4 regions of the Sporosarcina sp. FSL K6-3508 genome follow, and region 4 is predicted to be linked to each of the others. Evidence: riboswitches for the same ligand, from Rfam matches in the RefSeq annotation. Region 4 holds a riboswitch; each other region holds the start of a gene.
The links. A riboswitch is a leader RNA that binds a small molecule or an ion and turns the genes downstream of it on or off. The one in region 4 is predicted to bind cobalamin.
Positions count from the first base shown of each region.

Region 1 (6,044 bases), 950 kb from region 4:
TCGAAATGGCATTCAGTGCGGCTACCGTCACTGTACTGCCACCCTTTCTCCCCTTGTTTGTAATAAATGGAATCCCTTCGAGTACTGCTAACTCGTCCTTTGATTCTGCTGCCGAAACAAAGCCTACTGGCATTCCAATAATCAAGTCTGGTTTAGCGACGCCATCCTTAATTAAACGAATCAACTCTAGCAACGCTGTTGGCGCATTACCGATAGCATAAATTCCACCTTCATGCAGACGTGTTGCTTTTTGCATTGAAATGATCGCGCGTGTTGTTCCTTCGGCTTTCGCTTCCTTCGCGACATCCTCGTCCGCAATATAACAATGCAAGTCACTGTTATGTTTCTGGAAACGTTTGCGACCTGAACCACTCTCAATCATCTGCACGTCCACCACTACATGACGGCCTGCTAAAATTGATTCAATACCTGCTTCAAGAGCATCCGGTGTAAAAATCATGCTGCGTCCTAATTCAAAATCTGCTGAAGCGTGGATTACTCGGCGAACAACCATCCATTGTTCATCTGTAAACGGGTGATCTCCCATTTCTTCTTTGATAATCGCGAAACTATGGTCGTAAATTTTATCTGGATCTACAGTCAGTGGCGTGAATTTTGTATTAAAGTTCATGTTTGGATTTTTCATCAATAAAACCTCCTAATAGTTGAGTAACTTTTTCGAAAGACGTACAGAAATTTTCATATTGAACCTTTGGTCGTTTAATCAGAATGACAGGGATCTCCAAGTCCAGAGCCGCCGTTATTTTTTCATCGACAGAACCTACTTTACCGCTTTCTTTTGTGATCATTAACGTCACGTCATACTGCTCGCATAAAGCCTTATTGAGTGATTCGGAAAAAGGTCCTTGAATCGCGATGATATCTTTTTGTTTAATTCCTAACTTATCGCATTTCTCCATATTCCCTACATTCGGCAGCATTCTGCAAAGCATCCGAATTTCGTCACGCAATAAATACTTCGCAAATACTTCCAATGTCTTACTGCCTGTCGTTAACATAACTGTCCCTTTATGCGTTTGAGCAAGTTTAGCAGCGTCTTCATAACTCTCAACCTCGGTAATCAGAGGAGAAACAAACTCCTCTTTTGGCCGCTCATAGCGAATATATGGAATCCCGCATACTCTTGCTGCCTCCATTGCGGTTTTCGATGCTTCTTCTGCGTAAGGATGGCTGGCATCGACGACACAAGTCATCTCATGCTTCTGGATTAGCGCGATCATGTCCTCCACTGTTAGTCTTCCTACCAGATAGGAAAGATCATTTGCTTTTAAACTTTCAGCTGCAGATTCGGTAACGACCGTGGCGATTAAAGGATAGCCAAGACCCTGTAAATGAATGGCTAGAGCTCTAGCATCGCTAGTGCCTGCTAAAAATAAAATCATAGTTTCCTCCTAGTCCCCGCAAGGTGCTGGCTCTACTTCAATCTTGCAGCTCATATCGTAATAGTCATAATTCAAAACTTTTTTAACACGTTTGAAATACTTGAAGAAACGTTCGTTAGGATGCGCATTTTGTTCGTATTCTTCTATAATTTTTGTTACTAGCGGAATTAAATCTTCCGGTTCAATTCCCTCTGCAACCGGCTGAGCCGCATGAGCAGTACGACCAACCGGCTTCGCTCCAATAAATAAATCGAATTTTTTCTTCCGATAAACGATGCCGATATCATCGAACACCGGGCGATAACACGCCATCCCGCATCCATTGAATCCGACATGCAACTGCTTCGGAAGCTTCATCCCTTCAAACTTCGCTGCGATTTCTTCCGCGTATGGGATAGAATCCGCCTTTTCCCCATAGCAAAAATCACAAGCTTTGACTTTTAAGACTTCCCCTGCCGGCATAACAGTCAAGTTAATGTGTTCTAGCTTTTCAACAATCGCTTCAGGGTCATCTGTCGTAACCTTTACTACGAAATGATGGTTTGGAGTATATTCCAAGGTACCTTTCTCACCAACGACTTCAGCCAATACACGCATTTGTTCTGCTGTAATCAGTTTGTTGGCAACGCCTGGTGAAACGGAAAACTCAAAGATATCTTCAATCGGCTGTCTCACCAAAAAAGGGTTTTCCACTTCCTCTTTCGTCACCATAGATAGTGCTTTTAAAGCCATATCCAATGACTGAACCTTTTGTTCCGGTGCTGGTTCTGACCGTTCCACTTCTGCCTGTTTTGGCATTGGTGTGTGCTCTGGTTTCTTACTTATAATTTCTTCATGACCGGACTGCGCCTCCCCAGTTTCTTGATCAAGCGCCCATGGTTCCGCTTCCTTTTTCAAACGCTGGTGCGGTTTTAAACTTTGTTTACCTTCCCCTAATGTATACTTACGTTGATATCCTCTCGGAGTAATAATTTTATTATCATAAAAGAAAGTCGAAGAGTTACCGATAATAACAGTAGTCAACATCCCGATATCATGCTCTAGCATTTCCGCTAATGTTGTCAGGACAATATGTTGATTTTCACGATAAGCACTTTTCACTAGCCCTACAGGTGTATCAGGGGAACGATATTTCAGTAAAATCCTTTGTGCCTCTACAATTTGACGCGTCCGACGTCCACTTTTCGGATTGTATAAAGCTACTACAAAATCCGCCATCCCCGCTGCTTCAATACGTTTTTCGATAACAGTCCAAGGTGTTAAATGGTCACTTAAACTGATCGTACAAGCATCATGCATGACAGGTGCGCCCAGTAAGCTCGCACATGAATTGATCGCCGAAATACCTGGCACAATTTCCACTTCAATTCCTTCTGCTTCAGTCCAACCTTTTTCAATCAGCACTTCATAAACTAATCCAGCCATACCGTATGCACCTGAATCACCGCTCGAGATCACTGAAACAATACCGCCAGCCTCCGCTTTCTTAACAGCATCTTGTGCACGTGACACTTCTTCAGTCATGCCTGTACTAACAATGGACTTCGCTGTTACTAAATGCTTAATCAACTCTACGTACGTTTTATAACCAATAATATAATTACTTTCTTGCAGCGCCTCTAATGCTCGTCCTGTTATATGTTCAGTAGCTCCGGGACCGAATCCAACGACGAAAATTTTTCCCTTTTTCATGGTTTCCCTCCAAATAAAAAATGCCTACACTCCTTTTCAAAGGAATGTAGGCATGTGAAAGTATAATAGAAATCATACTGAAACATAAAACAATTAATTTTATTGTCCCGCCTATACTTCTCCCTCCGAAAAGTATGTGTCGTTTAAATAAGCAGGTTTCCTGACTCAAGCTTCATTTTACTCTTACACCTTCCCGATTTCTCAGTGGTATTGTAATTTCATCAGCTTTACAGTAGCGGGGGCTGTACTAGACTTTCACTAGTTTCCCTTTTACCTCACTATGTGAGCACTTATTTAAATTAGTTTATTTAATTTTCATAAATATAACATACAATCTCTAAATCTACAAACTTCCTTTAGATTTATTTATGAATCCATAAACTAGATTCTGGAAACGCTTTGGATAATTGTAATTTCTATTCCTATACAAAACTTATCATGAGCGCAATCATGAGCAAGGTGGATACGTACAGGATAACTTTGTTATATTTTAGAATCATCTCATCAAAGTCAAGCATATTTATACATTTCGTAAACTATTCACACTCTTTAATTACAAGGTTGTGAACTTTTTGGATAGGCATTAAGTTGTAGTGTAAACTGTTCATTGGAGGTGGTTATTATGAAGAAAAATAAAGCAATCCTAATACCAGAGAACCCCATTTCACAGTTTTTATTCAACGATTCTCGCTCCGGACTTATTTGGTTAGTCATTCGGGTTTATGTCGGATTTGCTTGGTTGAAGGCTGGCTGGGGAAAAGCAATGAGCGATGCATGGACCGGTGAAAATGCAGGTGTCGCCATCCATGGATTTGTAAGCGGCGCTCTTAAAAAATCGACTGAAGGCGGAGATGTGACCAACTGGTATGCATCATTTCTGGAAAATGTCGTCTTGCCGAACGCCAAGGTATTCGGTTTCATAGTTGCCTATGGGGAGATGCTTGTTGGTCTCGGTTTGATCTTCGGATTGTTGACAGGAATTGCTGCTTTCTTCGGTGCATTCATGAATGTCAGTTTTCTGTTTGCAGGTACTCTTAGCACGAACCCCCTATTGTTCATTCTCGCAACTTGGCTCGTACTCGCATGGAAAGTAGCAGGCTGGTATGGCCTCGACCGCTGGGCATTGCCGATGCTTGGTACGCCTTGGGTGAAAAATGACAAGTTATGAAGGTAGACGTCGAAAATGAAAAAATCTCTTCCTGAAAACTCGGGAAGAGATCGTAAAAATTGAAGTGAACCCAATATTAACGTTTTGAGAAATATACTTATATAATTTAAGTATATCTAATCCATCGAAAACCATTCATATCAACAATCTACTTAATAACAAGTGGATAAAACTGTATGAAGAAGTATAGAAAATGATAATGCTTGAACCAATTTGAACCAAAATGATAGAGGCTAGTTGAATACATTTCCCCTAAAACTTTTGTCTGTCATTTAAATTCTAAAGGGTCTATCATTTTCAGAGAGTGTAACTACAACATTTGAACTTTGTATTAACTCATTATCTCGAATCTTTTCTTTTAGAACTGCTACAATGTATTGGCATTCTATAGAGTTTACGATATTGAGAATCGCATTTAGAGCTACCTGATCAATGGTTTCTATTACATCATGCACTATAAAATTCGGGACTCTTTTTCCCAAATCCTTAGCTAATTGTTGATAGGCTAAATCGAATGCAGCAATAATGGATTTCCTTGTACCTGTACTTAACCCTCTTTTCACATGATCGATACCAAAGGGAAAGCCTTCTTCTGTTTGATAGAGCATAAAAGGTTCTCCGTTAGTTTTTTCACTATATTGTGAAAAATATTTATTAAAAGTAGTTAGTGCATCTTCTTTTACATCAGCACCATCTTCAGTTTTTTCTAACTCTTCAACGAGTTCCGCTATACGATTATCTAAGTGTGTATAAGTTAATCTAATGCTCTTGTTACTTCCCAGTTCTTCGTTATATTCTGCTAGTTTATTCTGCAACGAAGTGTACTGGTCAATTTTATTTTCTTCTATTAACATGATTACATTCTTATGATTTTCAAAGAGTAGATTCTTACTATTTTCAAGAAAAACAGTTTTTTCATCTATCTTTTTCAATTGAGAATTAAAATATTTTATTTTGTTATGCACAAGCTCATCATTAAATTTTACTAAGTCTTCAAATTCTTTATGTAAAGTGCCCATTGCTTTTTGAGTTTCACTATAAAGATTCCTTAAAACTTCTTCGTCAATGCCATTATTTATTTCCTTTTTAGCATCAGTAAGAATCTCTGTGATTCTCTTTCTTTTAAATAAAAGTTCATCGATTCGATCATTATAATTCGCATACTCGATTTTTATTTCAGATATCTTTTCTTCATTCTCTTTGAATTTCCTCGAATTCACTAATATGCTCATTTGATTATTTAATTCATCAATAGTCGCTTCCAATAGAATTACTTTTTGACTAACACTATCTATGGATTTAAAACTATTTATAGACATGAAGTTCTTTATTTCTTTTTTCTTTTCCGTAATTTCTTTTCTCAAATCCAAAATATAGTTGCTCACTTCTTGGTCTTGCAACTCAAAAAGATACGAATAAATATTCTCATAAGTTGCATCATTAGTTCTATCCAAGAATTTGAGGAACTTATTATTATCTGCTCGCTGATCTATTCTTACAAACATATTAATTAACTGCCTAAATGTAGGAGAATTAGCTGAATTAGAAAATAAAATAAGATTAAGTTGTTGCCAGTATTCATTCTGATTCTTTTCTACACCATTAATATATCTTTTACCTCGAGGATAAAGATCTACTGAAAGAATATATTCAGTTGAATCTTCCTTATCCAAAGAATCAACAATAATTAGTTCAACATTAACTCGGTTATTAATAATATAGTTTTTTAATTTCTCATTTGTCTGCTTTGTTTCGTCATCATAATAAACGTATTTCCTATG
Region 1 is NZ_CP152016.1:3,314,454-3,320,497, forward strand. Features, by position in the region: gene MKX97_RS16490 (precorrin-8X methylmutase) at 1-631, opposite strand, end outside; gene cobK (precorrin-6A reductase) at 621-1,403, opposite strand; gene cobJ (precorrin-3B C(17)-methyltransferase) at 1,413-3,095, opposite strand; cobalamin riboswitch at 3,228-3,404, opposite strand; gene MKX97_RS16505 (DoxX family membrane protein) at 3,718-4,263, shown strand; gene MKX97_RS16510 (hypothetical protein) at 4,536-6,044, opposite strand, start outside.
Region 1: linked by a shared signal. The riboswitch ahead of cobJ (precorrin-3B C(17)-methyltransferase) and the one ahead of metE (5-methyltetrahydropteroyltriglutamate--homocysteine S-methyltransferase) in region 4 are both predicted to bind cobalamin.

Region 2 (6,044 bases), 1.1 Mb from region 4:
GACCCCAAAATTCAAGAATAAAGAGAGAAAAGATCTAGCTCCTTGTTTTCCACCCACCCATACCATCAATAGAAGTAAAATCGCTGCGAGCCATACCAATACGTTCATACTCTCGCCTTCTTTCGCTTAACGAAAAATACTGTCGTATACAGACCAATCGGTATCGTAAGAACAATCCCTATTCCGCCAGCCAGTGCACGGGCCAATTCCAATGAAAGATTCATCGAAAGAGCAAAACCCAATGGAGAGGCGTTTTTCAAATACAAAATCAGCATTGGAATCGAACCACTGATGTAAGCGAAAAATAAAATACTAGTGATCGTTCCCATAATATCTTTCCCTATATCCATTCCAGAAGTCTTCAGCGATTTGATCGATATATCGTGGTCTCTTTCATATAAGGCAAAGATCGAGGAAGACATCGTAATCGCAACATCCATAATGGCGCCTAACGAACCGATGAACAGTCCTGCCATGAACACTGTATGATACGGTCGCGTCAAAAACTGCATTTCCTCATAGCGCAGACCGCTTCCCGACGTGAGCCAGATGACAAGAGAAGTAATAGACAGCGATGCCACTGTTGCGATGAGCGTCGCCACAATCGCTGCATACGTTTTTTCATTGAAGCCACTAACGAGCAATAACGATATGGCGGTAAATAAAAGAATGCATATCCCACAAATCAGCAGCAGACTGACCTGAGAATAATGTACATAAATATCTAAGGCGAAAGACAGCAGCAGGACATTGATCACAAAACTGACAATCGCAAGCAGCCCCTGCTTATGTCCAACGATCAATAACGTAAAGATAAAAATCCAAGCAACAACCAGCACATATTGATCACGTTTTACATCTGTGATACTGCCTGCTATTTTCTCTCCTGTCTCCGAATCAATGGAGACAAACAGTTTATTTCCTATATGATATTGCTGATCATATGCTCCTGAAGTGGAATACTGATTCGTTAAATGAATTTGCTGACCCTTCTCTTCCCCATTTTTCAATATAGCTACGATATGCTGAGTAAACAGAGTATCTTCATTGCCATGCATATCCTTCGTTTTCGTTGTATCTTCCAATGTCGTTTGAACCACTTGAGCAATTGGACGATCATAAAATGAATAGTTGTGATTCACAAATAGAAGGGAAGAGGCCAAGCAAAATAATAGAAGGATATATAGGGTCCAGCGTTTAGTCGTCCTGTTTCTAGTTTTATTTATCATCCACAATCCCTCCACTGCTTAAAGGATAGAGCACATAGTAAGCCTACCATGTATAGGACCTATAATTCACAAAAACGATCATTGTTTCTTAAAAGACTATATAAGTAGGCTGCCAACGATAAAAAAGCCCCATTCCCATAAAGGAAATGAAGCAAACTTTTCTCTCATTCATTATTTGACAATTGCTCTTCCATCAAACACAATGCCAAGTACAGTAAAAACACATCATGTGTACTCCATACAGATAACCCCGTTAACTGCTCGATTTTTTGCAGACGATAAGACAATGTGTTCTTATGGATATGCAAACGCTGTGCTGTATTTTGCATAGATTGATTCTCTGAAAACCAGATTTTCAAATTGTTCATCAGCTCTTCTTCTTTAATAAGTGGAGCTACCGTTCGGCCCAAAAAATCCGCACGCACGGCTTCTGGGATGCTTTGCAAAATAATTTCGAGACGCAGCTCATGTTCGAAGACAATCTCGCCCGATTTTTTTGAGGCATTGACTGCACGTTCTGCTTGTGCGAATGATTTGGCTAAGTCAAAATAATGTGTTGGCGCACCGATCCCTGCAACAACTTGTATTTTTTTGCGTCGTTTCATATGAAGCAATAAGAACTTCAATTCATGCTCAAGCGTCTCTTGATTCATTTCTGGAAGCAACAACAAGATTTTATTCTGTGCCCAGCGGATCATTTTCATGGAATCATGGATATTCTGAATGGACGCAAATGTTTCCATTTCCTCAACCGAAAACTGCTCTAGTAAATCGACCACTTCCAGAACCGCTACCTGCCGATAAAGCGTAACGTCAATTCCAAGCAGTGTACCTCTTTCCATAAACCGTTCATCTTTTCTCGTACCCGTCAGCCAATCAAATACGAAAAACTCCATGTCCCGTACTTTTTCATCTTTCTGCTTTCGTTTCAATGAATCTTGGATAAATAGTTCTGCCACCCGTAAGATCAACTGTGCTTGCGGACGGATCATCTTAGGTTCGCCTGTGATACCAAGCGCGGCAATCGGCTCACCTTCAATGAGGATTGGCAGCACAATACCTTTACGTACACCACGCAACCGTTCTACTTCCTCATCTGCCATATAGAGCATTTCCTTTTGGCGAATGCATAGTAATGCGCCTTCATGGAACTGATTGAGCCGTGTAACATCCGTGCTGGCCTGAATGAAGCCTCTCCGATCCGTTAAAATCACTTCTTGCTGTATTAAATTCGAAAATTCCTTCACCATTTCCTGCCCTAGTGTATCAAACTGGAACATCTACCTCACCTCGGATGAAAACTGCTAGTTATCTTAACTTTACGCCAGTTCAGTCTTCATCTCAATAGGCGGGACCATTACTTTATATGAACTTCTTTGATTCCGCAGTTCCACGCTTTCATGAGCAACTGCAAAAGTTCTGCCGTTTCTATGAAAGCAGACTTCTCCAATGTGATTGAGCCGCCGACATCCGTGTGGTTCTGTTGCACCGCAAGCCGGTTAATCATCGACAATTGTTGGTGCTTTGTTAAGGAATATCCAGACAAATTTTCAGTATCTGACGCCTTCCGTAAGCAGCCGTTCCGGATTCCGTTCCCTGCAATTTCATTCCTTACTTTTTGCCACTCTTCTGTTGTATAACTACGCTGTTCAAAGTAGCTTCCACTCTGCCAATCTGAGCCTTCAAATTGAAGATACGGACCTTTTTCCTTCGCCAGTTGCAATGAAGTTTTTATCACATGTAGATTAATTTCTTCAGATAGTTCTTCAATGAATGACACTGCCTGTTCCGAATGTAAGCTAATTCGTTGATCTGCAAGCGCTTCTTCCCATCCGGCTGCTTCAATTTGCAGATCTCGTCTATTGTCTTCTCGTTCCCATACATCCAAAATGCCATTAAGCAAACGGACATGAATTCCACAAACACGAGCCAAGACGTTTCTCCGTAGCACTTTCGACAGCTGGATATGCGAATGCAATCCTTTTGTTCCACGCTGAAAGTCATCGTCAAAATGGAAAACGATGCCGTCACTAGCTAACAGCTGCTTCATCAGTCCGATAGCGGAAAGCCTTTTGTGCGTGATGGATGGGTTCGCAACGGCCCGACGGAACGACTCACTGCCGACGTCCTGCAGAGAACCATTCATCACGCGACGTACTTCCTCCATATCAAATACGAGCCAAGATCCACATGCCTTCACCTGTTCCATAAATGTAGTAGGTATACGGATGTGCTTTTCCTTCACTTGACTGGCCAAAAATGATGGAATCCGTGAATCCAAGAGGTTCATTGAATGAAGACGACGTACAGGTTGCCCTGGATAGAATGTCTTGCCGAAAAACGCCATGATATCATCCGGTAACGTCACATACCCCATACTCAAGACCCAATAGGCTTCTCGTACTTTTTGCAACCGTTGCACAGTTTCATCCCGCATGGCTGCCATCGCAATAAGCATCAGCCGTTCTTGCGGCAGTCCCAGTCTTCGATCATAATGATTGCAAGTGACAAATTCTTTCATATACTGAAGAAGCTGTTTAGCGGATAGCAATTGATCTCGCTCCGGCATAATTTGCAATCCTAGCCATTTGATTTCATTGGATGAATAGTGATTGATCCAGCTTCCATATAAACCGTCACTCACCAGCTTCCGCACTACTTGATGAAATCCTTGGTATGCTGGCTTTTTGTGCAATTGTTCCGCTTGTCTATACAAAACTTCGAGCAACGCACGTTCATGTGTACGTTCGTCTGATTGTTCGAGAACTCTCATTTCGCCGTCTCCTTTCCTATACAACAAAAAAACAATCATCCTGGCTCTTCGGCAGGATGATTGTAATAGTTGTGATTGAGGAAACAAAAATAGGCAGCTCTAAAGAACTTCATGCAAATCGCATGAACCGCAGAGACCCTTTTGCCCCCACCTCTCAACCCCCGAAGAAAGTGTTGCTTTGACGATGTCTGGCAGGTCTCCTGGCTTCACTTCATCCTTCCGCCAAGCCTTCCCATGTCTCCATAGTGGCTTTTCTCAGCGGTCGTCCGTGTGTACAGTTGCGGGGACAGCTCCGATTTTCGGATTCCCTTTTACACCTTGATAGGTACCAACGCATCGTGCAAACTCATTTAGTATTTTATTTATTCTAGTTTACCATGAATAGTCGGAGAGGTGGTAGAAATAGTTGTTGCCTTACCTTTCGTTTAAGGAGTGTGATCATTTGGAGGCTGCATCACAATTGAGTTATTCATGACAAGCATGCGAAAAAGAAGTATAATATCTATGGTTGACTCGTATGTTTAAGAGAAAAAAATAATCTACTCGAAAGTGAGAATAGGAATGACATTCATCCAAAACATAATAAGCTTTATCTTACACATTGATGAACACTTGATTGAAATTATTCAAAACTTTGGAAATTGGTCCTATGTTATTCTATTTTTAATTGTGTTTGTTGAAACAGGTATTGTTATTTTTCCTTTTTTGCCGGGTGATTCACTTTTGTTTGCAGCTGGTGCTCTCGCTGCGATGGATGCATTTAATATTGTCCTATTAATCTTAGTATTCTTTGTAGCCGCAGTATTAGGGGATACAATAAATTATCATATCGGTAAAGCAGTAGGAACAGCAATCACTCAAAATAGACGGATGGGTAAATTTATTGACCAGAAAAAGATGAGAAAAGCTGAGGATTTCTTTAATAAGCATGGTGGTAAAACGATCGTCATTGCTCGTTTCATGCCATTTGTCCGTACGTTTATACCGTTTATTGCAGGCTCAAGTCGAATGAACTATCGATATTTCTTCGCTTACAATGTAATTGGTGCTGTACTATGGGTGGGACTATTTACAACAGTTGGTTACCTGTTTGGAAATATCCCGTTTGTTAAAAATAATTTCTCAACCATTATTCTGTCAGTAATTTTTCTCTCAGTTCTGCCAGTCTTCTATTCTTTTGCAAAGAGTCGTTTCCAAATACAAAAGAATTGAGCAATCGTTGAAGCAAGTTCTGTGTAAATAGTGCACACCAAAAATTGAACGATGGAGCAGTACAGATTGGTTCTAACAGAAAATGGTCGTTACTGATAATCGTGAATTTCTCTACTTCTTTATAACCATATATACGACTCTTAACAACCGCTGCCTTAAGAAGGGTGGTTGTTGGAGTCTATTTTTTCCAATCGTCTTTTGGTTACCTACGGTGCGAAATAGTTACCTTAAATACCGAGTTATTTTTTCGCTGAATAACTCTAACGTATTAACATATTTTATTATACCGAACAATGATGCAGCGAGAACTTTTAAATTTCTATTACATATCAATAATTATTATATCTATACTTCGTTCTTCCCCTCTCTTTGGTAGAAGCAAATTTTACAACTTTCACATTCATTTCCACATTTGCTTTTTCCCTCTACTTGCTTCTCAGAATTTACTATTTTAGTATCTCTTACCCTCATTACCTGCTCTGCTTGTATCGTACTTTCCACTTTCCTCACTCCTTATCCTAAATTTATAAATTAAATTTAACAGAATACCGGAGTGGTTTACCTTGTGTTTTTTCATAATGTGGAATAGACAGAATATTTAATGTCTTTTAAGAGCGCATGACATTACTGTATTCTCTCCATTTGGAAATACAAATAACTTTTACAATAGACTTAGCAATAGAATTATCAAATTTCAATATATCCTAATTCCTTTGAAATCAATTGCGCTGTGTTCATAACGCTTTGGATCATCTGTGTGCGCTGAGTTCCTTGCATATAAGAGGATAACCCTACTAAATTCACGGCTGCTATTACTCCGCCAGAGTAAG
Region 2 is NZ_CP152016.1:3,485,608-3,491,651, forward strand. Features, by position in the region: gene MKX97_RS17350 (YibE/F family protein) at 1-108, opposite strand, end outside; gene MKX97_RS17355 (YibE/F family protein) at 105-1,229, opposite strand; gene MKX97_RS17360 (sugar diacid recognition domain-containing protein) at 1,394-2,509, opposite strand; gene MKX97_RS17365 (hypothetical protein) at 2,587-4,002, opposite strand; cobalamin riboswitch at 4,175-4,350, opposite strand; gene MKX97_RS17370 (DedA family protein) at 4,564-5,214, shown strand; gene MKX97_RS17375 (IclR family transcriptional regulator) at 5,902-6,044, opposite strand, start outside.
Region 2: linked by a shared signal. The riboswitch ahead of MKX97_RS17365 (hypothetical protein) and the one ahead of metE (5-methyltetrahydropteroyltriglutamate--homocysteine S-methyltransferase) in region 4 are both predicted to bind cobalamin.

Region 3 (6,044 bases), 1.8 Mb from region 4:
TCGTTTCTTTCCAGCTTTCCGTTTTCAACACGATGGCCCCTGTAGAAGCACGTTCTTTTTGAGAAGATGTGATGTATCCGTACTTTTCCATTTGATTTAACACAAGAAGCTGGCGGTCGCGTGATCTTTCCGGATTATCAAGCGGCGAATAAATCGATGGTCCTTTGGCGATTGCTGCGATCGTCGCAGCTTCTTCCAACGTTAGCTCATTAGCCGATTTCGAAAAATAGAAACGGCTTGCTGCTTCCACACCATACATACCGTGACCAAAATAAACTGTATTCAGATACCCTTCTAAAATCGTATCTTTATCGTAAAATACTTCCAACCGATAGGCAAAGAGTGCTTCCTGAATTTTTCGTGTCCAGGACTTCTCATGAGTTAAATATAAATTCCTCGCATATTGCTGAGTAATCGAACTGGCACCCTGCGCTTTACTCATCGTTTTGACATCTTTCAAAACAGCTCCTGCAATTCGAGAGTAATCAAAACCATTATGCTCATAAAATTGCCGATCTTCCGTCGCGATGAAGGCGTCTGCTAAAAAAGGGGAAACATCGTCTAATTTTATCCAGTAACGGCGCTGCTGTGAAAAGTGATCTCCGATCTGATGACCATTTTGATCCAAAAATAGCGAAGCCTTAGGAACGCTCAGTGACGGAGCCCCAAGTATTTGAGCGTAGAGTCTCAACGCGATCATCACTGTGACCGCAGCCGTAATCAATGTTATGGAAATCGAAAAAATACGCTTTCTATACTTTTTCCGATTCGTCGTTTTTTTATAGTCGGTACGTTTCATTGAACATCCCATCCCGTTCCATTCAGTATCTTTTGCTAGTATGGGAAGGATTGGTTTGGATTAAACGGCGCCTGCAAAAAAGTTTGGATTCGGTAACATTGAAAGTGGCAGTGAAAGAAGTGTATAATGAGTAAATCTATCTACATAAGGCGGTGAACGAATGGAAGCGCCAAAACAGCAAAAAGCGGTGCTTGTCCAGCTCCGTTCTAAAATTCAGCATCCGGGACAGCCGGCGGAAACACATGAAATGCAGGCGACAGGACAAATCATTGAAAAAAAAGGACAGGCCTATCTATTGTTTGAAGAACAGATAGAAGGTATGCCGTCTGTCCGTACGACAGTGAAGCTACATGCGGAAGACGCGTTTATCATGCGAAAAGGCGGCGTTCAGATGAGATTGCCGTTCCGAACGGATGATGCGAGGTTTGGTACATATGGAAACGGCCCAGCCATCATGGATTTGTTGGTCGAAACGAAAAAACTTCAGTGGACGCAAGGGAGTTTTTCAGTGGCCTATGATTTGCATGCAGAAGGAAATTTATTAGGGAAATATCAATTGACAATAACCTATTCGGAGGTAACGAAATGAACGCAGTGGAACAAATACAGCACGAAATCAAAGAGGCATTGCAGCGGGCGGTTGAGAAGACAGGTCTCGTTGAACAGTCAGAGATGCCAGAAATTAAACTGGAGTCACCGAAAAATAAGGAGAACGGGGATTACGCAGCGAATATCGCGATGCAGCTTACGAAACTTGCAAAGAAACCGCCGCGCGCAATTGCAGAGGCGATTTTAGAGCATCTAGACACGTCCGCCACTGCGATCCAAACGATCGAAATTGCAGGCCCTGGTTTCCTTAACATCCGTCTAAAAGCTGACAGTCTCGCAGATGTTGTCAAATCGGTGCTTGATCAAGGTGAAGCATATGGTCATTCCGAAAGCGGTAAGCAGCAGAAAGTCCAAGTGGAATTCGTCTCTGCGAACCCGACAGGTGATTTGCACCTTGGACATGCACGTGGAGCTTCATTAGGCGATTCACTTTGTAATATTCTTGACGCAGCGGGTTATGATGTTTCGCGTGAATATTATATTAATGATGCAGGAAATCAAATCAATAACCTGGCATTGTCCATTGATGTTCGTTACTTCGAAGCGCTCGGTTTGGATAAAGAGATGCCAGAAGATGGCTATCGCGGACCTGATATCATTGAGATTGCAAAGGGGCTGGCGGAGGAACACGGCGACCGTTATGTACAAATGCCGGAAGAAGAACGCCTGGCATTTTTCCGTGAGCACGGTCTTCAAATTGAATTGGATAAGTTGAAGAAGGACTTGGCTGATTTCCGAGTTCATTTCGACAACTGGTTCTCTGAAACATCGTTATATAACAACGGTAAAATTGAAGTAGCGCTGAATAAGCTGCGTGAAAATGGCCATGTCTATGAAGAAGACGGAGCAATTTGGTTCCGTTCCACGACATTTGGTGATGACAAAGACCGCGTGCTGATAAAACAGGACGGTTCATTCACATATTTGACGCCGGACATCGCGTACCACGAAGATAAACTGCGTCGCGGATTCGATAAGCTCATCAATATTTGGGGAGCGGACCACCACGGCTATATCCCGCGTATGAAAGCAGCAATCCAGGCTTTGGGTTACGATCGCGACACGCTAGAAGTGGAAGTAGCGCAAATGGTTCAGCTATACAAAGACGGTGAAAAGTTCAAGATGAGCAAGCGGACAGGGAAAGCCGTCACGCTGCGTGAACTAGTCGAAGAAGTAGGACTTGATGCCGTACGTTATTTCTTCGCTATGCGTTCAGGCGATGCCCAAATGGACTTCGACCTTGACCTGGCAGTTTCCAAATCCAATGAAAACCCGGTTTACTATGCACAATACGCGCATGCCCGGATCTGTTCGATTTTGCGTCAAGCAAAAGAGCAAAACTTACAAGCTTCAACAGACAACGTCACTCAATTGCAAGACGAAAAAGAACTAGAACTGTTGAAAAAAATCGGCGACTTCCCGAAACTCGTCAGCGACGCCGCACGCCTGCGCGCACCGCACCGAATAACGACGTATATCCAAGAACTCGCTGCTGCATTCCATAGCTTCTACAACGCCAATAAAGTGCTTGACCCTGAAAACAAAGAACTATCCGAAGCGCGACTCGCCTTGGTGACTGCAACAAGCATTACGATTGCCAATGCATTGAAACTAGTCGGCGTAGAAGCACCTGAACGGATGTAATTCCGGATTCAAATTAAACAAGCCAAGCAAGAGTTATCGACAACTCTTGCTTGTTTTTTATTTCCGCTCTGATGCTGATTCGTTTTCTAGGAACTCTCTTTCATTCAATGAAAGTACCGAGGAAGTCCGTTTTACTTTTTAGACATTTGTCGTAGTGTAGGAAATGTCCGGTTTGCACCATGTTTGGCACGGTTAATGTGAGGGGTGGCTCGGTTCGCATACACTTTGGTTCGGTCCTCTGTCTTTCTAGTTTGTTTATGAGGTAAAGAGGTTAATGAAAGTGGCTTAGAATTGATACCTTCTAGAGGTGAATGTATAGCGTTAGGAATTCTTTTTTATAAGTTAGTTCAATGGGCGATACTTATTTACTCGTTACATACAATGGTTTCACTTTATATCACCTCTATTTATTTAGGGATTGGAGCGTAAGACGGTCGACTCCGGGAGGATCAGCGTGCGCCTTGAGACCCCGCAGGTAGCGCAGCGGACGAGGAGGCTCAAGCCACGCCCTCCGGAAAGCGTACCGTCTGGAGCGTAGATCCCGGTGTACGTACTGTGGGTTATTTTAAGTCCCATTCGGATAGTGATTCCTACTTTTTCAGTATTTATTTTAATAAAACGCTTGATTGGAGGTAAGAAAGCGTCCCGCCTGAAGCTCGAATCCCCGGACACAAACACGCACTCCGGCTGTACAACAGTCCGTTTTATAGTATAATAGAGCACGATTACAAATTACATAATTCCAAAAGGTTCTCTAAGTCAAATAGAGATGAAAAGGGAAATCGGTAAAAGCCGATGCGGTCCCGCCACTGTACGTGCTCCATGCACAAGCCAGGTACCTGCCTTTTAGGAAAAGAAGTTCCGCAGCAGCCTACGAGGATAGGCACAGTGGTGGTAATCTGACATAGATTTCATCCTGTCCAATCCTTCGAAATGATCGAAGGATTTTTTTATGTCTGCGGCAGACAACGTAATACGTAATGAACGCAAAGGGAGGAAATCACATGAAGAAGTTTTGGCAGTTGTTGCTGACAGCGATGCTGGCAGTCCTGGTGCTTGCAGCATGCGGTAACGACAGCGAGAAAGAAGAAACACCAGTCGATTCTGATGAACCAGCAGAAACGGAACAGGAAGAACAAGCAGGAGGGAATTCTTCCAGCTATCCATATACAATCAATGATGCCGTCGGAGAAGATATCACATTTGAAAAAGCTCCGGAAACTGTCATCTCGTTAATTCCAAGCAATACAGAAATTTTATTTGGCATCGATGCAGGTGATAAAGTGATCGCTGTCACGGAAAACGATGATTTTCCGGAAGAAGTGAAAGATCTCGATAAAGTCGGAGATTATAACGTCAACGTAGAAAAAGTTATTTCATTGAAACCAGATGTCGTTTTCGCGCATGATATGATGCTGGGCTCTGGTGAAGAAGGTTTGAACCAAATTCGCGACGCGGGCATCCAGGTAGTCGTTATACCGACTGCAGAAACATTCGAAGAAACATATGAAACGATTAAAATCTTCGGCGAAATCATGGATAAAAATGAGGAAGCTAATAAGATCGTAGAAGATATGAAAGCAAAAGTTGAGGATATCAAAGCGAAAGCAGCGGATATTACAGACAAGAAAACGGTGTTAGTGGAAAACTCAGATGCACCGGAAATTTATGCACCTGGTAAAAACACATTCCCGCAGCAGTTCTTAGACATGATCAATGCAGAAAACATCATCACAGAAGAAGGATGGGTAATGATCAGTCCTGAAACGATCGTCGATGAAAGTCCGGACGTCATTCTTGTGTCCTACAGCTATGTGCCGGATGTTGTTGAAAACATTAAGAAGCGTGACGGTTTCGATACGGTTACTGCAGTGAAAGAAGATCAAGTCATTCAAGTGGATGAAAATATCACAAGCCGGACAGGTCCGCGTTTAGCGGACGGATTGGAAGCTTATGCAAAAGCGATCTATCCAGAGGTGTTTGGTGAATAAAACGGCTATCGCCTATACTGTGTCAATTGCCACGCTACTTGTGGCAATTTGGCTCGGTGTATCGATCGGCACAGTGAAGATACCGATTGAGACGCTATGGAACGATGCAGATGCAACTGCGAGCAATATTCTTTGGAAAATCCGCATGCCGCGTGTGCTGCTGGCTGGAATTGTCGGCGCATCTCTTGCGATTTCAGGCGCTGCTTTCCAAGGATTGTTGAAAAATCCATTAGCAGATCCATACACCCTCGGAGTGTCATCCGGTGCCTCTGTAGGCGCTGTGATTACACTCTTTTTTGGTATCTCCCTGCCGTTCTTAGGCGCCTTTACCTTACCCGTCTTCAGTATGGTCGGGGCAGCTGCGACGATGTTCTTGGTCATCGGCTTTGCCCGTCTGGTCGATCGGTCAATGAAAATGGAAACGATCATTTTAACAGGTATTATTTTTGGTTCATTTTTAGGTTCTGTTTTATCCTTGATGATTGCGTTAACACAAGAAGAGCTGCGCCAAATCATTGGCTGGCTGCTCGGTAGTGTCTCCATGCGCGGTTGGAAATATATCACGATGGTGTTACCGTTTTTCATCATTGGTTCATTCATTCTTTGGCTTAATCGCAGAGAACTGAACGCCATGCTATTTGGTGAAGAGCGTGCACATCATTTAGGAGTCAATGTGAAACGCCGTAAAATGTTGATTTTGATCGGCGGCTCTGTACTGACAGGCTCTGCGGTTGCAGTTTCCGGGACCATCGGCTTTGTCGGCTTGGTTGTTCCGCATATGACGCGCTTGATGTGGGGGTCGGATCATCGGCATGTCTTGCCGTTGTCCTTATTTAACGGAGCTTCCTTATTGATTATTTGTGATTTAGTGGCGCGGACGATTATTTCGCCGGCTGAACTGCCTGTTGGTGTCATTACGGCATTTATTGGGGCTCCAGTCTTTGCCTACATCTTTTACAAGCAACGCAGAAAAGGAGCGATGTGACATGCTGCAGGTAGAT
Region 3 is NZ_CP152016.1:536,205-542,248, forward strand. Features, by position in the region: gene MKX97_RS02520 (PBP1A family penicillin-binding protein) at 1-799, opposite strand, end outside; gene MKX97_RS02525 (DUF1934 domain-containing protein) at 960-1,388, shown strand; gene argS (arginine--tRNA ligase) at 1,385-3,052, shown strand; cobalamin riboswitch at 3,783-3,914, shown strand; gene MKX97_RS02535 (helical backbone metal receptor) at 4,057-5,043, shown strand; gene MKX97_RS02540 (iron ABC transporter permease) at 5,036-6,028, shown strand; gene MKX97_RS02545 (adenosylcobinamide amidohydrolase) at 6,030-6,044, shown strand, end outside.
Region 3: linked by a shared signal. The riboswitch ahead of MKX97_RS02535 (helical backbone metal receptor) and the one ahead of metE (5-methyltetrahydropteroyltriglutamate--homocysteine S-methyltransferase) in region 4 are both predicted to bind cobalamin.

Region 4 (6,044 bases):
CGAGGCCGATTTGTTTATTCGCTTCCGTCCGTGAAGTGACTGCATCTTCAACCACTTCGACTTCATAACCTTGCTTCACTAAATCTGCCGCTGTCAGATATACGCAAATATGCGTTTCAATTCCTGCAATTAATACTTGTTTGCGGCCCGAGCTTTCCAGCTGTTTCATAAATTCTTCATTGCCCGCCGCACTAAATGTCATTTTTGCGATGGGTTCCTGACCTTCTAGTAAACTGGATAAAGATTCAGTCGTCGGTCCCAGTCCTTCAGGGTACTGTTCCAACCAAAGTATTGGAACATTTAACACTTGTAATCCTTTGATCAGTTTCTCCAGATTATCATGCAACGTCTTACTATCTTTAACAATTTGCGCTAGCTTACCTTGTACGTCCACTAATACAAATAGCGTTTGCTCTTTTTTCAGCATCTCATTTCCCCCTTTTTAATAATTATTGCTATATAAACTGAAATAAATAACTTACACTCAAAGTAAAACGTAGGAACCGTTGATTTCCATTCCAGGCGGACGCTTTCCGCGGGGCGCGGGAGTCGCCGCCTTCCACTCCAATCAACTGAGTATCCATTTCTGCACAATCTCATGTAAAACTTTAATTAACATATACAGTATACCATATTTACAGATTTATTAGAAAAACAGCTCCTCTTCCAAATTAGAAGAGGAGCTATTAGTGTAATTAATTTTGTACCGTTGCTTTTTGTTTCGCTTTGGCTTTTGCTTCGATTCGTCGGGCGTGCAAGATTGGCTCTGTGTAGCCGCTTGGCTGTTCGGCACCTTTGAATACTAAATCGCAAGCTGCCTGGAAAGCAATAGAATCGTCATAGTTGGGAGCCATTGGCTGATAAAGTTCATCGCCAGCGTTTTGCTCGTCAACGACCTTCGCCATTCGTTCCAATGTTTCCTGGACTTGCTCTTTTGTCGTGATGCCGTGACGTAGCCAGTTTGCGATATGCTGGCTGGAAATACGCAATGTTGCGCGGTCTTCCATTAAACCTACGTCATTGATATCCGGAACCTTAGAACAGCCAACTCCTTGATCAATCCAGCGAACAACATAGCCAAGGATCCCCTGCGCATTGTTATCCAACTCTGATTGAATTTCTTCTGCAGGCCAGTCTGTGTTCGGCGCCAACGGGATCTCTAGGATTCCATCTCGGTAATCAATTGCGCTGTCGACATTGGCTTGAACTTCTTTTACATTGATCTCGTGATAGTGCAATGCATGCAATGTAGCAGCTGTTGGAGATGGCACCCACGCTGTGCTTGCACCTGCTTTTGGATGGGCGACCTTTTGCTCAAGCATTGCAGCCATCATATCCGGCATAGCCCACATTCCCTTACCGATTTGAGCATGTCCAGGAAGACCAGTCTTAATTCCGACAGCAACGTTGGATGCTTCATAGGAAGCTAACCACTTGGAAGCTTTCATATCATTTTTGCGGATAACAGGACCCGCTTCCATTGAAGTATGAATTTCATCACCTGTACGGTCAAGGAAACCTGTATTGATGAATGCAATCCGTTCTTTCACCGCATGGATTGCAGACTTCAAATTCAATGACATTCTGCGCTCTTCATCCATCAAACCGATTTTCAGCGTATTGCGCTCCAAGCTCAATAAATCTTCAATGCGGTCAAATAACTTATTGGCAAATGCCGCCTCTTCCGGGCTATGCATCTTCGGCTTAACGATATAAATTGAACCATGTCTGGAGTTTTTGAACTCTGCATCATCTTTCAGATTATGTGTTGCAATCAACGAAGTTACGACACCATCTAAAATTCCTTCAGGTACTTCGTTGCCGTTTTCATCTAAAATCGCATTATTTGTCATCAAATGACCTACGTTACGGACGAACATTAATGAACGGCCGTGTAGCGATAGCTCTTTGCCGTCTGGTGTTTTGTATGTGCGGTCAGGATTCATTCTTCGAGTGACCGTCTTGCTGCCTCGTTTGAACGATGCTTCCAGATCACCTTTCATCAAACCTAACCAGTTGCGGTAGACCCCCACTTTATCTTCAGCATCTACTGCTGCGATCGAGTCTTCACAGTCCATCAACGTAGAAAGTGCTGCTTCCAAAATCAAGTCTTTCACACCCGCCGCATCGTCTTTCCCAATTGGATGGTTTCGATCGATTGCAATTTCGATATGCAATCCGTTATTCGTCAACAAGACAGCGGAAGGTGCGTCTTCCGAACCGTTAAAGCCAGCCAGTTTAGAAGCATCTTTCAAGCCTGTTTTATTGCCATTCTGAAGTGTCACTTCAAGTTTTCCACTAACGTTTGCATACGCTGTGGCGTCTGCATGTGTCCCTTCCGCAAGCGGTGCTGCTTGATCTAATAACTCTTTTGCAAAGTTGATAACTTTCTGTCCTCGGATCGGATTGTACTGTACGCCAGCTTCAGCTCCACCTTCATCACTGATGACATCCGTTCCGTACAATGCATCATATAGACTTCCCCATCTTGCGTTTGCCGCGTTCAACGCATAGCGGGCATTGTCGACAGGCACGACCAATTGGGAGCCTGCTTGAATAGCGATTTCATCATCGACATTGGAAGTTGTCACTTGGAAGTCCTCAACAATCGGTTCCAAATAGCCAATTTCCTTTAAAAATTCTTTATAGTTAGCAGAATCTGCTGTTTCTTTATTGTTTTGATGCCATTCATTGATCTTTTTTTGCAATTCGCTTCGTTTCTCTAACAGCGCTTTGTTTTCAGGAGCAAGTTCATGAATGAGCGAATCAAAGTTTGTCCAAAATTGTTCTTTTTGGATTTCTAAGCCTAATAGAACTTCCTCATTAACAAAGTTGTATAGTTCTTTTGCGACTTGCAGCTTGCCTACTTTTTCATAATTTGTCATAGAATAAAGCCACCCCTTAAGTTTTTTTGCGCTGCTCTGTTGTATAACATACAGCGATAAACACGATTCTTCCTCAATTGATCATAGGTGCCCCCACAGCCAATAATCAAGATTTCTTCGTATGAATGACGATTCATGTCCTAATTTGAAGTCGTGTTATTACTTATCATACCTAAACTCTATAAAACTTTCAACAGAATTGTGTAAATTTTCACACCTTCTTTTTTGAAAGAGAATTTGTTACTTTTGTACAGTTATATAACAGATGACAAAAAAAGAGTATTGCTTAATTATCTATTTACCAGCAAGTTGACACTCAACGAACCTTATGATAGTTTTAGAGACAATCATCATGAATTGAATAGTTTGAAAACAGGTGAAATGATCATTGCTTTCATTTCTTAAAAGGGAATCCTTTTCTTGGAGCGGTCCCGCCACTGTGAAGACGTGCTTACGTCCAGCCAGATACCTGCCTGTTTTCATAACGCTTAATCCTACGGTGAATAGGGAGGTGTTAGACACACGGCAAACGATGCACGCTTATTTAGGCATGCATTTTACACATACGTGCATTTCTAACATTCTTTGTTAGGAATGCTTTTTTTATTGGATAAAATCATGAGGGGGAAATCAAATGGTAAAAAGCAGTATTGTCGGCTATCCTGTTATTGGCGAAAACCGGGAGTGGAAACGAGCGTTAGAAGCATTTTGGGCAGAAATAATTTCGGAAGAAGAACTTCTGCGGACAACAAAAGACATCCGTTTAGCCAACCTGAAGAAACAACAAGACGCAGGAGTAGACCGAATTGCAGTCGGCGATTTCACATTGTATGACCGGGTGCTCGATACATCCACAATGTTCGGAATCATCCCTTCACGCTATCATTGGAAAGGCGGTCAAGTGTCGATATCCACTTATTTTTCAATGGCACGCGGTAATGACGATGCTGTCGCTTCCGAAATGACGAAATGGTTCAACACGAACTATCACTACATTGTCCCCGAGTATGAAGGACAACGTTTTCAATTGACTGAGAACAAACCACTTACTGCATACCGCGAAGCAAAGAAAGAACTCGGTATCGAGGGGAAACCTGTTCTACTCGGCCCCTACACTTTATTGAAACTTTCTAAAGGGTATGAAGAAATAGACGTACCTTCTATCATTCTGCAATTGATTCCTCTTTATCAAAAGGTATTGCAAGAATTACAGGATGAAGGCGTTCAATGGGTGCAAATTGATGAACCAATTCTTTGCACTTCCATTTCTTCTGATGAAATGAAAACCGTAACTGAAATTTACTTGCAGTTAACAAAAAACATAAATAGCTTGAACGTTTTAGTGCAAACATACTTTGATTCAGTTGAGCACTATGAAGCAACACTTGCATTACCAGTAGCTGGAATTGGTCTTGATTTCGTGCATGGCGGTGTCAAAAACTTGGAAAACCTTAAGAAATACGGCTTCCCTGATGATAAAGTACTCGCTGCTGGTATTGTGGACGGTCGGAATATTTGGCGATCAGATTTGAACGTCAAGCTGTCATTACTAGGAAAGATTCAACAGCATGTAGAGTCCGGAAACGTTTGGATCCAGCCATCCAGCAGTCTGCTTCACGTACCCGTGACAATTCAGTCAGAGCAGAAATTAGATTCAACAATTAAGAATGCACTTTCATTTGCGGATGAAAAAATTAAAGAACTCAATGTACTGAAAGCTGCGTTGCAACAAGGTAAAGAAAGCGTCGCTTCAGATTTCAAACAAAATGAAGCCGCTCTTACTGCATTCAATCAACTCCCTGCCCGCAAACGCGAGGAGGTTCGACAAGCAAGTTCAGGCAGTACTTTGTCTGACAGCAAGCGGAATCTGCCGTTCGCAGAGCGGAAATTGAAGCAGCAAGAGAAGTTCCAATTACCTGTATTGCCTACAACCACAATCGGCAGTTTCCCCCAAACGCCTGAAGTACGTATAACACGTACAAAATGGAGAAAAGGCGAAATTACGGATCAGCAGTACAAAGACTTTGTAAAAGCGGAAATTAAGGAATGGATCCAAATCCAAGAAGAACTCGGACTTGATGTGCTCGTGCACGGGGAATTCGAACGGACGGATATGGTAGAATATTTCGGCGAAAAGCTGGATGGTTTTGTCTTTACGGAAAAAGCTTGGGTGCAATCCTATGGTTCCCGATGTGTGAAACCACCAATCATTTATGGAGATGTTGTATTTACGAAGCCGATGACGGTAGAAGAATCCGTATACGCTAAATCACTGACAGATCACGAAGTAAAAGGTATGCTGACCGGACCCGTGACGATTTTGAATTGGTCATTTGTTCGCGATGACTTGACCAGAGAAGAAGTGACCAATCAAATTGCTCTCGCACTGCGTAAAGAAATCGAGTCGCTTGAAGCAGCAGGTATCCATATGATCCAAGTAGATGAACCGGCACTTCGAGAGGGGCTCCCATTAAAGCAATCCGAATGGAATCATTATCTCGACTGGGCTGTGAATGCTTTCCGTGTTGCTACAGCTTCCGTTGAGGATACGACGCAAATTCATACACATATGTGCTACTGTGATTTCAATCATTTCATTGAAGCAATCAGTGCGCTGGATGCGGATGTTATTTCCATCGAAACGTCACGCAGTCATGGTGATTTGGTGGAATCTTTCAAAGAATATCATTATGACAAAGGAATTGGACTTGGCGTTTATGACATCCATAGCCCGCGCGTTCCGGCTGTTGAAGAAATGACGGAAATCATCAATAAAGGTTTGGAAGTGCTAGAACCTTCACAGTTCTGGATCAATCCCGACTGTGGTTTGAAAACAAGAAAACGCGAAGAAACAGTTGCCGCATTGAAACATATGGTCATCGCCACGGAACAAGCACGTGAGCGTTTAGGTGTTTCTGCAGTAAAATGATAAAAGAGCAGATCCGTTATTTCGGATCTGCCCTTTTCGTTTTATAATACCATTGCTGCAATTACACCAAAGATTAGTAGAGGGATATTAAAGTGAAGGAATGTCGGCACACATGTATCCCAAATGTGATGATGCTTACCGTCCGCATTCAGACCCGAAGTTGGACCAAGTGTACTGTCTGAAGCCGGTGAACCAGCATCTCCAAGCGCCCCTGCCGTACCAATCAAAGC
Region 4 is NZ_CP152016.1:2,362,822-2,368,865, forward strand. Features, by position in the region: gene MKX97_RS11625 (hydrolase) at 1-427, opposite strand, end outside; gene MKX97_RS11630 (malate synthase G) at 696-2,885, opposite strand; cobalamin riboswitch at 3,243-3,377, shown strand; gene metE (5-methyltetrahydropteroyltriglutamate--homocysteine S-methyltransferase) at 3,520-5,814, shown strand; gene MKX97_RS11640 (Na+/H+ antiporter NhaC family protein) at 5,856-6,044, opposite strand, start outside.